2 regions of the Streptococcus sp. Z554 genome follow, and region 1 is predicted to be linked to the other one. Evidence: predicted binding sites of a transcription regulator. Region 1 holds the regulator's gene; the other holds the start of a gene.
What was found. Region 1 encodes NrdR, which represses ribonucleotide reductase genes. Its sites were predicted from a motif close to ACACNATATATNGTGT; they were not measured.

Region 1 (7,706 bases):
CAGCCATATGGTAGAGTTGGCTTGTTTCAACTGCATTAGCGCCTGAAACGATCAATGGTGTACGAGCTTCGTCGATCAAGATAGAGTCAACCTCATCGACCAAGGCATAGTTGAGTGGACGTTGAACCATGTTCTCTGCGCGAACAACCATGTTGTCACGAAGATAGTCGAAACCAATTTCTGAGTTCGTTGAGTAAGTAATGTCACAGAGATAAGCTTCTTTTTTCTCCATTGGAGATTTTGCAGCCAAGTTAATTCCTACTGACAAACCAAGCCATGAGTACAACTCACCCATTTCAGTCGCGTCACGTTCTGTAAGGTATTCGTTGACGGTAACTACGTGGACACCTTTTCCTGCAAGGGCATTAAGGTATACCGGCATAGTCGCTGTCAATGTTTTACCCTCACCAGTACGCATCTCAGGAACGTCACCGTGGTGAAGAACGATACCACCCATAACCTGAACCTTATATGGGAAGAGACCAAGGACACGCTTAGCACCTTCGCGAACAACTGCAAATGCTTCATACAAGAGCTGATCTAACGTTTCACCATTTTGATAACGTTGCTTAAACTCATCCGTTTTCGCTTGGAGCTGCTCATCTGTCATTGCAGCCATCTCATCTTCGTATTTCAAAACCTTGTCAGCCATCTTTTCAAGACGACGAAGTTCACCTTTATCATTTTCGATGATTGTTTTTAGTAAATTTGCCATTTTTTTCCTTACTTCGAATTTTTAATATTTTAAAACGTTCTTCTCATTGTAACATATTTGCCAAGTTTTTTCAAGAAAGAATCCGTTTTCCCTTAGGACAAAAAAAGGGATAACCAAGATGATTAGTTCCCTTAAAATTTCTCTTTCCAGCAAGGTTTTTTACTGAGATTTTCCCTCAGTCGTTGCTAGCTTTCTTCTTGTCCAATCTCAGTTTGTTCATCTTTTTTAGACAGTCAAAAACTTTCCAGTCATTTACAAGGGATAAGAAGATTAAGAGCAACCAAATGCCCCACCTTGTTAAATCTCTAGGACTTAACCAAATATAATTAAACAGTAAAACTGAAAATCCTGTAAAAGCTATACTAAACAAAGCCCACAAAGGAAGGTAAATCCAGTAAAAATAATAGAAAAAAGTGAAGTATCTACTATCTCTATCTACCTTCTCAATCCAACGCAAAAAGTAAAAGTAGGGCGCTAAAACCAACAACTTCAACAACTTCTCCATCTCACACCTCACCAAGTCTTTTCTTATTTTATTATAGCAAAAAAATCTGGAAATATCTTTCCAGATTCTGCTTTTTTATTTTCGTTTTCTTGCGATCAGATGGATCGGTGTCCCTTCAAAGACAAAGGCCTTGCGGATTTGATTTTCCAAGAAACGCAAGTAAGAGAAGTGCATCAGTTCTTCTTCGTTGACAAAGATCACAAAGGTTGGTGGTTTGGTTGCCACTTGAGTCGCATAGAAAATCTTGAGACGTTTTCCTTTGTCGGTCGGTGTTGGGTTGATGGCGATAGCATCCATAATAACATCATTCAAGACTGCTGATGGGATACGGGTATTTTGACTCTCGCTGATTTGTTTAATCATCTCTGGAAGTTTGTGGAGACGTTGCTTGGTCAAAGCTGATACAAAGATAATCGGTGCGTAAGGCAGGTATTGGAACTGCTCACGGATATCCTCTTCCCAGTTTTTCATGGTGTGGTTATCTTTTTCAAGAGTATCCCACTTGTTGACCACGATAATCATCCCTTTACCGGCTTCGTGAGCAAATCCAGCGATACGCTTGTCGTACTCACGGATGCCTTCTTCAGCGTTGAGGACCATCAAGACTACATCTGAACGGTCAATGGCACGCATGGCACGCATAACGGAGTATTTCTCTGTATTTTCATATACTTTACCAGACTTGCGCATACCAGCCGTATCAATCATGGTAAATTCTTGACCGTCAGCATCTGTAAAATGGGTATCAATGGCATCGCGAGTTGTACCAGCTACAGGACTGGCAATGACACGATCTTCTCCCAAAATGGCATTGATCAAGCTAGATTTTCCGACATTGGGACGTCCAATCAAGCTAAACTTAATGACATCTGGATTTTCTTCTTCGACTTCCTGCGGGAGTTTTTCCACGATGGCGTCTAGCACATCCCCTGTACCAATCCCGTGCACAGACGAAATTGGTAAAGGTTCGCCCAAACCTAGAGCATAGAAATCATAGATATCATTTCGCATTTCAGGATTGTCTACCTTGTTGACTGCAAGGATGACTGGTTTATGAGTTTTATAAAGTTTACGGGCTACGTACTCGTCTGCATCCGTGATTCCTTCTTTACCGGAAACTACAAAGACGATGACATCCGCTTCTTCCATGGCAATCTCTGCCTGGTGCTTGATTTGTTCCATAAATGGAGCATCAACATCGTCAATCCCTCCCGTATCAATCATACTGAAAGAACGGTTAAGCCATTCACCAGTAGCATAGATACGGTCTCGTGTTACTCCTTCGACATCTTCTACGATTGAGATGCGTTCCCCTGCAATACGGTTAAACAGGGTTGATTTCCCAACATTGGGACGTCCTACGATGGCAACAGTTGGTAAGGCCATGTTTTCTCACTTTCTACAATAAGTTCTTTTGTTCAAGATTTTCTCTGGTTGAGCTTGGTTCAGGCTGACCGAATTGCTCTGCAAGACGTTGACTCCAAGTGGTAGTCGCACGAGCTCCTGCATATTCAGTCTGCACACGATCATAGGCTTCAATAGCCTCAGTTGTTTGTTCTTGGTATTCTTCCTCAAAGACAACATTTTCGAGTGGTAATCTTGGTTTTACATCATGTTTTTGGTTCGGTACACCCAGTGCAATCCCAAAAACTGGGTAGGTGTAGTCAGGAAGGTTGAACAATTCTGCTAACTCAGCAGATTTGTAACGCACCAATCCAATAATTACCCCACCGTAACCTAGACTCTCTGCAGCCAGCAAGCTATTTTGCCCAGCAAGTGCAGCATCCACAGATGTAATCAAGAGACCTTCCACACCTTGTGGTTGGAAAGTATCTGTATGGAGACGAGCTCCTTTTTCTGCACGGTTTAGATCACCAACAAAGAGCAAGAATGCTGCTGATTGACGAATAGCTTCCTGAGGAACTAGTTCATACAGAGCATCTTTCTTCTCTTGACTTCTGACTACAATCACTGAATAAGATTGGAAATTTTTCCAAGTTGAAGCCATTTGGGCAGCCTTCAAAATCTCATTCAAGTCCTCTTGAGGAATCTCTTGCTCCTTAAATCTGCGCACTGATGAGTGGCTTTGCATTAATTTAATCGTTTCTGTCATCGACGATTTTCTCCTTCTAATCTTGTTTCCTCTGCTAAATAACGGATACGCTCCATGACACGTCTAGCTTCCCAAGTTTCATCATTTCCGTTCTTGCCTTTTGCAAAATGTTTTTCCAAATCTTCAAAATTGAAGTTGGAAGTGAAAAAGGTCGGTAAATCTTCCTGCATACGATACTGAAGAATCACTTGCAAGATTTCATCACGGACCCACGGTGTTGATTGTTCAGCACCAATATCATCCAAAATCAAAACTTCAGCTTGCTTAATCTCATCCACCAAAGTCTTAACATTTCCATCACCAATAGCATTTTTGACATCAATAACAAAGCTCGGATAGTGGAGGAGAGTTGATGAAACACCACGTTTTTCTGACAAATCATGGGCTAGGGCAGCGACCATAAAGCTCTTCCCAACCCCAAAATCTCCATAGAGATAGAGACCCTTACGGATGACCGGATATTGGTCAACAAAGGCGAATAACTTTTCGAAAACCGGTAAGCGCCCTGCATCATCTAAATCAACTTGAGCTAGGCTAGCTTTTTTAAGACTAGCTGGAAGATTGATCAGTCTGAGACGGTTCTTGATAGCTGCTTCTTTCTCAGCCGCAATCAGTTCCGGAGTTTCCTCATAGGATACATCTGCATAACCACGATTCATGACCAGAATAGGCTTATAACCACGCGCAATATAGTCTGTATCTCCGCGAAGGAACTTATCACGTTCGGTGATGTATTGGTTAAACTTAGAGATACTACGATTCAATTCCTCTTGACTGAGAGATTCCTTCTGGATAAAAGCCGCAACATCCGGATCTTTTACAATCTGCTGGACCAAGTCTTGGTATTGAAAACGGCTGGGATGACCTTTAAGCACATCTCCTACACTTTCCATCTAGTCTCCTCCTTTCCCTAATCGGGCTAACATTTCTTTTTTCTTGCGTTCTAACTCCAAACGAGTTTCTTCGCTGGTTTCATTCTTATATTCCGGATTACTCCATTTAGGAACATTGGTTTTTGCCTGGCTTGCCTGCGCCGTTTTTTGTTCCTGCCCCTTTTGATTCTTCTCTCGGATTCGCAATACAGCTTCTTCAGCAGACCTGACTTTGTTATAAGAGTAATCATTAGCCACTTTCATGGCATATTTTTCATTGAGATTGGCCGAATCAACCTTGTTGAAGGTCAAAAGTATAACCACATTGATGACTTCGTCAAGCAAGCCTAGGTCTGCCATCTGTTTCAGCAAATCACGTTCAGCTTGGATAATTCCAGCATTTCGTGTCTGTTTGATTTCTGCCAAAAAATGCAGGGCAGTTTTACTTTTAGCTTCTCGGATAATGGTTGCTTCCTTAGGGCTAAAGTCCGATGCGACGGGCTGTTGCGCTAATTTTTCACGCATGCGCTTGACAGAAATGACTTGGGAAACTGCTGTTCCTTTAGCTAACTGATAAGTTTCAAACCAGGTCCATTTTTTCTCGTCAGCGATTTTAAATAACTCTAAAACATCTGACTGTTCATCTTGGAAACGGAGACCATCTCTCGCCATGAGCTGACGAAAATGATCCAAATCAAAATCATTCGTAAACTTAGCTCTTACTGGCATCTCATCCTGACTAACCATGTCCTCTATCTCTGGAAAGACCTGACTCAAAGAAACCGTCAAAGCTTCTCCGTCTGCAGACTCTTGACGCAAATCAGAAACTGCTGGATCGCCAATTTTTTTCTCCAATAAAGTCCGATAAACTGTGTGACGCAAGAAATCTGAACTAGAAAGCGTTGGATGAATAGCAAGTTCATAGCCGTCACCCTTTTGATAGAGGGTAAGCAAGTTGAATGCTGATAAGATTTTAAAAGCTTTTAAGAGTCTGTCCATCCCAAAATTAAGATGGTTGAGAATCGCAGCAAAGAGGTGTTCCTTTTGTCCATTATCCCAAAAGGCTAGGGTATAAAGGTAAAGACTGAGCGCATCCTGACCGATAATCGGGAGGTAGCACTGCACCAAAGTTGTGGGATCTTGCGACACCCGATTATTCTTAAGAAAAGAAAAACGATCATTAGGCTTCATTTATTTTTCCTTTTTCTTCTTTGAAGATTGCGTAATTTGTTTGAGAAGATTTTCGAGCTCGCTCACGTCTTTAAAGCTACGATAGACGCTGGCGAAACGAACGTAAGTGATTTCATCTAGTTCAGCCAATTCTTCCATGACCAGAGAACCAATATCTTCACTTTGAATTTCATTATCATTACGACTGAGGAGTTTTTGTTCGATACGATTGACCACCATGCCAATCTCATCACTAGACACCGGACGTTTTTGAGCCGAACGAATAATCCCGTTAAAGATTTTATCTCTGGAGAACTGCTCCCGTGTGCCATCCTTCTTGACCACAACCAGCGTTCTCTCTTCTACACGTTCATAGGTCGTAAAACGATGCTGACATTCTTCACACTCACGTCTTCTTCTAATCGTATTTCCTTCTTCAGCCTGACGGCTATCGATAACACTTGATTTAGTAGCGCCACATTTTGGACAACGCATGCCTTCCCCTCCTTGTCGTTTTCTTTTCATTATACCATTTTTTTGAGCAATTCCCAAAATAATTCTCCTTTTGGCTTGACAAGTTTCTTGTTTAGTTGTATTATTTAATTAACACAATAGATATTGTAGAAAGGAGACCGTGATGTCCTGGATATTTGATAACAATAAACCTATTTATTTGCAGATAATGGATAAGATTAAACTGCAAATTATTTCCCATAAACTCGAACCCAACCAACAGCTACCAACTGTCAGAGAGTTGGCTAGTGAGGCTGGTGTCAATCCTAATACCATCCAACGTGCCCTATCAGACCTAGAAAGAGAAGGCTTCGTATACACCAAGCGTACTGCAGGACGTTTTGTCACAGAGGACTTGGACTTAATCCTCCAATCCCGGAAACAACTATCAGAAGAACAACTGCAGCAGTTTGTAACAGGCATGGTAGAATTTGGCTATGAAAAAGAAGAACTACCAACTGTTTTGAGAGATTATATCGAAGGAGTTTAGACTATGACCTTGTTAACGTTTGAAAATGTTTCAAAATACTATGGAGCAAGCCCTGCTCTTCAAAATGTTTCCCTTGAAATTCCAGCAGGAAAGATTGTGGGTCTCCTTGGCCCAAACGGTTCCGGAAAGACAACCCTGATTAAACTAATCAACGGCTTGTTACAACCTGATGGAGGGCGTATTCTGATCAACGACATGGAACCAAGCCCAGCAACTAAGGCAATTGTTTCTTATCTGCCTGATACAACCTATCTCAACGAGCAAATGAAAGTCAAGGAAGCTCTTACCTTTTTCAAGACCTTCTATAAAGATTTCAATCTAGAACGCGCTCAAGGTCTTCTTCGCGACCTTGGCATCGATGAGAATAGCCGTTTCAAGAAACTCTCAAAAGGGAACAAAGAAAAAGTTCAGTTGATCCTTGTCATGAGTCGTGACGCTCGTTTGTATGTTCTTGACGAACCAATCGGTGGTGTCGACCCCGCAGCTCGCGACTATATCTTGAATACCATCATTAACAACTACTCTCCAACTTCGACTGTCTTGATTTCAACTCACTTGATTTCCGACATCGAACCAATCTTGGATGAGATTATTTTCCTCAAGGACGGAAAAGTCGTCCGTCAAGGAAATGTGGATGATATTCGTTACGAGTCAGGTGAATCAATTGACCAGCTCTTCCGTCACGAATTCAAAGCCTAGATAAAGGAGATTATTATGTTTTGGAATTTAGTTCGTTATGAATTTAAAAATGTCAACAAATGGTTTTTAGCCCTCTATGCAGCTGTACTATCCTTATCTGTCATCATCGGTATTCAGGGCAGTAGCCTCTCAAGCACCTATTATCAAGATAAGGGCGTTGTCATGTTAGTATTTCTATCTCTGGTTTTTGGGGGATTGGTTATTACTTTGAGTATCTCAACCTTGATTTTGATTATTCAACGATTTAAGGGAAGTGTTTACGATCGTCGTGGCTATCTAACTCTCACCCTTCCAGTATCTGAACACCAGATTCTCTCCGCTAAACTTCTTGGAGCCTTTGTTTGGTCTTTGGCAAGTACAGTGGTCTTCCTTTTTAGCCTTTATATTATCATTTCCATGATTCAACCAGACGCCTTCCTATCTAGTTTTGCCGAGTATATGCTAAAAAATTATACAGATAATTTCTGGTTAGCCTTGATTTCCTATATTTTTAACACTCTTGCAGGTATTCTTTGTATCTACTTGTCTATCTCTATCGGTCAACTCTTTAATGAATACCGTACAGCTCTTGCGGTCGTCGCCTACATCGCCATCCAAGTTGTTCTTGGATTTATCACCCTCAATCTTCG
Region 2 (7,706 bases), on a different contig from region 1:
GCCACCTTCCGCTCCATCAGCCCATACGCTAGCCAATTCAACTGGAACATCGATTGAAGCACAGAGTTCCTTCAAGGCTGCAATTTCAGCTTCTGTATCAGATACAAATTCGTTGATAGCAACTACTGCTGGAATACCGAACTTACGGATATTTTCTACGTGGCGTTTCAAGTTAGCAAATCCTTCACGAACTGCTTCTACATTTTCTTCTGTCAGAGCATCCTTAGAAACTCCACCATTCATCTTAAGGGCACGCAGGGTTGCAACAATGACAACTGCACTTGGAGCAGTTGGTAAGTTAGGTGTCTTGATATCAAGGAATTTCTCAGCTCCAAGATCGGCACCAAAACCAGCTTCAGTTACTGTGTAATCAGCTAGACGTAGAGCAGTTTTAGTTGCTAGAACTGAGTTACATCCGTGAGCAATATTGGCAAATGGACCACCATGTACAAAGGCAGGTGTACCATAGATTGTTTGCACAAGGTTTGGTTTGATAGCATCTTTCAAAATCAATGCCAAGGCACCCTCAACCTGTAAATCACCAACTGAAACAGGGGTACGGTCATAACGGTAGCCGATGACGATATTGGCCAAACGACGTTTCAAATCTTCAATATCTGTCGCCAAGCAAAGAATAGCCATGATTTCTGAAGCAACAGTGATGTCAAATCCATCTTCACGGGGAATACCATTAAGTGGGCCACCAAGTCCAACAGTTACATGACGAAGAGCACGATCATTCAAGTCAACAACACGTTTCCAGAGGATACGACGTTGGTCAATTCCTAGCTCATTTCCTTGGTGCAAGTGGTTGTCAATCAAGGCAGAAAGAGCATTATTGGCAGTTGTGATAGCGTGCATATCTCCAGTAAAATGAAGGTTAATGTCTTCCATTGGTAACACTTGGGCATAACCACCCCCAGCAGCTCCACCTTTAATCCCCATTACAGGACCAAGAGAAGGTTCGCGAATAGCAATCATGGTTTTCTTACCAATCTTATTCAAAGCATCAGCAAGACCGATTGTAATCGTTGACTTCCCTTCACCTGCTGGCGTTGGGTTGATGGCTGTCACCAAAATCAACTTACCAACTGGATTTGCCTCAACCTCACGAATCTTGTCAAAGCTTAGTTTAGCCTTGTACTTTCCATACAACTCCAAATCATCGTATGAAATACCAAGTTTCTCAACAACATCAACGATCGGTTTTAACTCAATACTCTGTGCAATTTCAATATCTGTTTTCATAAAAAACTCCTCTAGCCTCTAATGTGTTAATTCATTATATCACAAAACAAGATTTTTAACAGTGATTATGATTAGTAACGTTCGTAAATATCGCTAAATGATAGGCTTTCTATATCTCTATTTAAATTTTTATATGTCTTTATAGATTTTAACTATGGATTATCATTCTATTTTCGACCCTTGTTACATCGCTTTCATTTTACTTAATGCTCATTTTTTTGTACAATAGTTCTATGAAAATTTTAGTTACTTCTGGTGGTACAAGTGAAAAAATTGATAGAGTTCGTTCTATTACCAATCACTCTTCTGGTCGACTAGGTAAGATGATCACTGAAACCCTGCTAGAGGCCGGACACCAGATTTGTTTAATTACAACATCCCAGGCGGTGAAACCTAGCGCTCATCAAGACTTAACCATCATTGAAATTGAAAATACAGCTGATTTGCTACAAACTATGAAAGACACTATCATGGACTATCAGATTTTAATTCATTCCATGGCTGTATCAGACTACACTCCTGTATATATGACTGGGTTCGATGAGGTTCAAGCTAGTCAAGATTTAACAGAATTTTTAGATCGGAAGAATCAGGAAACAAAAATCTCCTCTAAAGATGACGTACAGGTACTTTTTCTCAAGAAAAATCCTAAGATCATATCTCTTGTTAAAGCATGGAATCCCAGCATTCATCTGATTGGGTTTAAATTATTGGTTGATGTCAGTCGGGAACATCTGATTCAAATCGCTAGAGAAAGTCTTGAAAACAATCAAGCTGATTTGATTGTAGCAAATGACCTCACTCAGATTAACAGCGAGCAACACAAGGCTTACTTAGTCGAGAAAAATAGTGTTCAAACTGCTACTACTAAACAAGAAATTGCTGATTTACTCCTCGATAGAATCCTGAAATTTAATGATTAGAAAGGAATCATATGGCTAATATTACAATCGCTATTACTGGATCTATTGCCGCATACAAGACTGCTGATTTAGTTAGTTCTTTGAAAAAACAGGGGCATTCTGTGACCGTTCTTATGACTCAGGCTGCGACAGCATTTATTCAGCCTTTAACCCTTCAAGTCTTATCTCAAAACAGCGTGCATCTGGATGTTATGAAGGAACCATATCCTAACAAAGTTAATCATATCGAACTTGGCAAAGAAACAGATTTATTTATCGTAGTTCCTGCAACGGCTAATACAATCGCTAAATTAGCTCATGGTCTAGCTGACAATATGGTGACTGCTACTGCTCTTGCTTTGCCACACTTTGTACCTAAACTATTGGCTCCAGCTATGAACACAAAGATGTATGACCATCCTGCTACCCAAGCTAATCTTAAAACTTTAGAAGATTATGGTTATACAATTATTTCTCCCAAAGATTCGCTACTCGCATGCGGCGATATCGGTCGTGGCGCTCTCGCTGATCTTGAAAGTATTTTACAAGAAATAAAGGATAAAATTCATGAACAAACGCTCTAATATTGCTCCAATCGCTATCTTTTTTGCCAGTATGATTGTTATTCATTTACTGAGCTCAATCCTATTTAACGTGCTGCCCTTTCCTATTAAACCAACTATCGTCCACATTCCTGTTATTATTGGAAGTATCATTTACGGCCCACGTATTGGAGCTATTCTTGGTTTCTTAATGGGAATGATTAGCTTGACGGTTAATACACTTACAATTCTACCAACCAGCTATCTCTTTTCACCTTTTGTACCTAATGGTAACCTATATTCAGTTGTGATTGCAATTGTCCCACGTATCTTGATTGGTTTGACACCTTATTTCGTTTATAAACTGCTAAAGGGAAAAGCCGGGCTCATTTTTGCTGGTGCACTTGGCTCGCTGACAAATACAGTATTTGTCTTAGGTGGTATCTTCTTCCTCTTTGGTAATGTTTTTGATGGAAATATTCAAAAACTATTAGCGACTGTTATCTCTACAAATTCGATAGCAGAATTAATTATCTCGGCTATTTTAACTCTCGCCATTGTTCCAAGACTTGAAAAAATTAAACAATAAAAACTGTATCAAGAGATACAGTTTTTTTAGTTATTACTGAGCTAAACGAGCTTCTTCTAAAATCTTTTCAATCTTAGTAGTCAACAAATCAATCGCTACCGTATTGGTTACTCCTTCAGGAATCACAATATCAGCGTAACGTTTTGTAGGTTCAATAAATTGGTGATACATAGGTTTTACTACACCAAGATATTGATCAATAACGCTATCCAAGCTACGACCACGCTCTTCCATATCTCGTTTAATACGGCGAATGATACGTACATCGTCATCAGTATCTACAAAAATCTTAATATCCATCAAATCACGAAGGCGTTTGTCTTCTAGAACTAAGATTCCCTCTACGATAAAGACATCTTGAGGTTCTTGACGATAGGTTTTCGAACTTCTAGTATGGGCAGCATAATCATAGGTAGGAATATCTACAGGACGACCCGCCAACAATTCCTTGATTTGCTCAATCATCAAGTCAGTATCAAAAGCAAAAGGATGATCATAGTTAGTCTTGATTCGTTCTTCAAAAGTTAGATGAGATTGATCTTTATAGTAGGAATCGTGTTCGATCATAGCAATTTTTTCGTTTGGAAAATGAGATAGAATTGCTTTAGAAACACTTGTTTTTCCTCCTCCAGAACCTCCTGTTACTCCGATAATGATTGGTCTATTTTGCATAGTTGCCTCCTTGTATTGTCCGTTGTCTATTTTACCATAATTTTTGGAAATTTTACAGACAGAGTTTTCTATACGAAGAAACAAAAAAACCTTGTAACTTATTGTTACAAGGTTTTTAAATGATTAATCGAAGTTAACGTATTCTTTTGAAAGTTCAAGAACTTCTTCCATCGTTGAACATTCAGTAAGAGCACGGTTAGCATATTCTTGCATTTTAGCTGTATCAAGTTTCTTCATCAAGCTACGTGTACGAAGTACTGAAGTAGCAGACATTGAGAACTCATCCAAGCCCATTCCGACAAGAAGTGGAACAGCAGTTTGGTCACCGGCCATTTCACCACACATACCAGCCCATTTACCTTCAGCGTGAGCTGCTTTGATAACATTGTTAATCAAGCGAAGGATTGATGGATTGTATGGTTGGTAAAGATATGAAACTTGTTCGTTCATACGGTCAGCAGCCATTGTGTATTGGATCAAGTCGTTTGTACCAATTGAGAAGAAATCAACTTCTTTAGCAAATTGATCAGCAAGCATAGCTGCAGCAGGAATTTCAATCATGATACCTACTTGGATATCATCTGCAACTGCAACACCTTCAGCAACCAATTTCGCTTTTTCTTCTTCAAGAATAGCTTTTGCAGTACGGAACTCTTTCAATAAAGCAACCATTGGGAACATGATACGCAATTTACCTTGAACAGATGCACGAAGCAAGGCACGCAATTGTGTACGGAACATTTGGTTACCAGTTTCAGAGATTGAGATACGCAAAGCACGGTAACCCAAGAATGGGTTCATTTCTTTAGGAAGATCAAAGTAAGGAAGTTCTTTATCCCCACCGATATCCATTGTACGAACAACAACAGGTTTACCGTTCATACCTTCAAGAACTGCTTTGTAAGCTTCGTATTGATCGTCTTCAGTTGGGAAGTCTTGAGAATCCATGTACAAGAATTCAGTACGGTAGAGACCAACTGCTTCTGCACCGTTTTCGTTCACACCCTCAACGTCTTTAGGTGTACCGATGTTCGCAGCCAACTCAAAGTGTTTTCCATCTGCAGTAACTGTTTTAGCATCTTTCAAAAGAGCCCATTCAGCTTTTTGTTGAGCGTAAGCTTCACCAGCTGCTTTGAATGCTGCAATTTGCTCTTCAGTTGGATTGATAACAACTTCACCTGAAATACCTGAAACAGCCAAGACATCACCATCTTTTACTAGATCAGTAATGTTGTTTGTACCCAAAACAGCAGCAATTTCAAGTGTACGAGCCATGATAGCTGAGTGGCTTGTACGTCCACCAATGTTCGTTACAAAAGCTTTTACAAATTTTTTGTCCAATTGAGCAGTATCAGATGGAGTCAAGTCGTGCGCAATGACAATTACTTCTTCATTAATAGAAGCTGGGTTTGGTAATTTCTTACCAAGAAGATTTGCCAAAACACGTTTGGTAACGTCGCGGATATCCGCTGCACGTTCTTGCATGTATGGATTGTCTTCCATTCCCTCAAAGATAGTAATAAACATGTCTGTTACTTCTTTAAGACCTGCTTCTGCATTTACTTTTTTTGCACGAATAGTTTCTTTAATCTGACCAATCAATTCAGGGTCGGCAAGAACCATCAAGTGAGCGTCAAATACTTGCGCCGCTTCTTCACCAAGCGTACCTACAGCCTTCTCGCGGATAAGAGAAAGCTCGTTTTGAGAAGCTTCAAGAGCAACATCCAAACGAGCCTCTTCTGCATTTGTATCTTCGACTGTAATAGTCTCGAATGATAAATCCGGTTGAACGAGTAGATATGCTTTAGCAACTGCAACACCATCAGATGCTGCGATTCCTTTAAGCATTTCTGTCATATTCTTATGCCAATCCTTCTTTTTCCATTGTTTCTGAGATTGCAGCGATAGCATCATCAGCATCCGCACCTTCAGCAGAGATTGTAACGTCTGCACCTTGGCCAACACCAAGACTCATAACACCCATGATTGATTTAAGGTTAACTGATTTACCTTTGTACTCAAGAGTGATATCTGAAGCAAATTTGCTAGCTGTTTGTACCAACAATGTTGCTGGACGTGCGTGAATACCTGTTTCTGCCACTACGTGGAAATCTTTAGAAGCCATAATTTGACTCTCCTTTAATTGTTTTCTTTTTGAGTTATATCTGATAACCCTTACAATTTGGTATTATATCACCTTCTGTGATTTTTTTCAAGTGTTTTATGGGATTTCTTCGTTTTCCTTTCAGATAACTTGCTGAAAATCTTCTATTTTATATATCAAAATACATCATGTAGTTTTTTATATTTTTAACATTTAGAAAACGCTGTTATTTATGGGTTTTATTTTTTCGCAAGCACTATATATTGTGTTTAGTCATCTCTCATCTAAAAAAAATCTACAATATTTAGTTTTTCTTCGTTGACAAAGATTTTTTTTCTGATATACTTAAGAAGTAATAAAATTTTGAAAGGGGAGTTACAGAATGGTAACCGTTTATTCTAAAAATAATTGTGTTCAATGTAAAATGACCAAACGATTCTTAGATAGTAACAACATCGCATATCGCGAAATCAATCTTGACGAACAACCTGAATTTATTGAACAAGTTAAAGAGCTAGGCTTCAACGCTGCTCCTATCATCCAAACACCAACTGAAGTTTTCTCTGGTTTCCAACCAGCAAAACTTAAAGAACTTGCTTAAGTATCAGGATTAAAAGCTTCTATGTCAATCTTAGAAGCCTTTCTTTTGTAATGAATTAAAGGAAATTTTATGGGATTAAAACAACTCGAGGATGTAACTTACTTCCGTCTAAATAATGAAATCAACCGTCCTGTTAATGGACAAATCATGCTCCACAAAGATAAAGAAGCCTTGGACGCTTTCTTTAAAGAAAATGTTGTACCAAATTCTATGGTTTTTGATTCTATCAGAGATAAAATTGATTACCTCATCAAACAAGACTATATCGAAACAGCATTTATCAAGAAATATCGTCCAGAATTCTTAGAAGAGCTTTACCAATTTATTAAAGATCAAAATTTCCAATTCAAGTCATTCATGGCAGCATACAAGTTTTACAATCAATATGCCTTGAAAACGAATGACGGGGAATACTATCTTGAGAGTATGGAAGACCGTGTCTTCTTTAACGCTCTTTACTTTGCTGATGGCGATGAAGCTATCGCAACTGATATCGCAAATGAAATCATCCACCAACGCTACCAACCTGCTACACCATCTTTCCTAAACGCAGGACGTGCACGTCGTGGTGAATTGGTATCCTGTTTCTTGATTCAGGTAACAGATGATATGAACTCTATCGGACGTTCTATCAACTCAGCTCTTCAACTTTCACGTATCGGTGGTGGTGTTGGGATTTCCCTCAGCAACCTTCGTGAAGCTGGAGCCCCTATCAAAGGATATGAAGGTGCTGCTTCTGGTGTCGTTCCAGTTATGAAGCTTTTCGAAGATAGCTTCTCTTACTCTAACCAATTGGGTCAACGTCAAGGTGCTGGGGCTGTTTACCTCAACGTCTTCCACCCAGACATTATCGCCTTCCTTTCAACTAAGAAAGAAAATGCGGATGAAAAAGTTCGTGTGAAGACTCTCTCACTTGGTGTTGTGGTACCAGATAAATTCTACGAATTGGCACGTAAGAATGAGGAAATGTACCTCTTCAGTCCTTATTCTGTTGAAAAAGAGTATGGTGTACCTTTTAACTATATTGATATCACTGAAAAATACGATG

Region 2: a site for NrdR is predicted at 6,311-6,326, ahead of nrdH (glutaredoxin-like protein NrdH). Genes of this name have one in related genera too.

Annotation. Positions count from the first base shown of each region.
Region 1 is NZ_JBRKNV010000006.1:58,469-66,174, reverse strand. It holds gene secA (preprotein translocase subunit SecA) at 1-715, opposite strand, end outside; gene der (ribosome biogenesis GTPase Der) at 1,296-2,606, opposite strand; gene ACVC7R_RS06510 (NADPH-dependent oxidoreductase) at 2,620-3,333, opposite strand; gene dnaI (primosomal protein DnaI) at 3,330-4,226, opposite strand; gene ACVC7R_RS06500 (DNA helicase) at 4,227-5,396, opposite strand; gene nrdR (transcriptional regulator NrdR) at 5,397-5,870, opposite strand; gene ACVC7R_RS06490 (GntR family transcriptional regulator) at 6,013-6,378, shown strand; gene ACVC7R_RS06485 (ABC transporter ATP-binding protein) at 6,382-7,077, shown strand; gene ACVC7R_RS06480 (hypothetical protein) at 7,093-7,706, shown strand, end outside.
Region 2 is NZ_JBRKNV010000001.1:208,217-215,922, reverse strand. It holds gene ACVC7R_RS01155 (formate--tetrahydrofolate ligase) at 1-1,248, opposite strand, end outside; gene ACVC7R_RS01150 (phosphopantothenate--cysteine ligase) at 1,482-2,171, shown strand; gene coaC (phosphopantothenoylcysteine decarboxylase) at 2,183-2,734, shown strand; gene ACVC7R_RS01140 (ECF transporter S component) at 2,718-3,281, shown strand; gene udk (uridine kinase) at 3,315-3,953, opposite strand; gene ptsP (phosphoenolpyruvate--protein phosphotransferase) at 4,077-5,810, opposite strand; gene ACVC7R_RS01125 (phosphocarrier protein HPr) at 5,815-6,078, opposite strand; gene nrdH (glutaredoxin-like protein NrdH) at 6,440-6,658, shown strand; gene nrdE (class 1b ribonucleoside-diphosphate reductase subunit alpha) at 6,728-7,706, shown strand, end outside.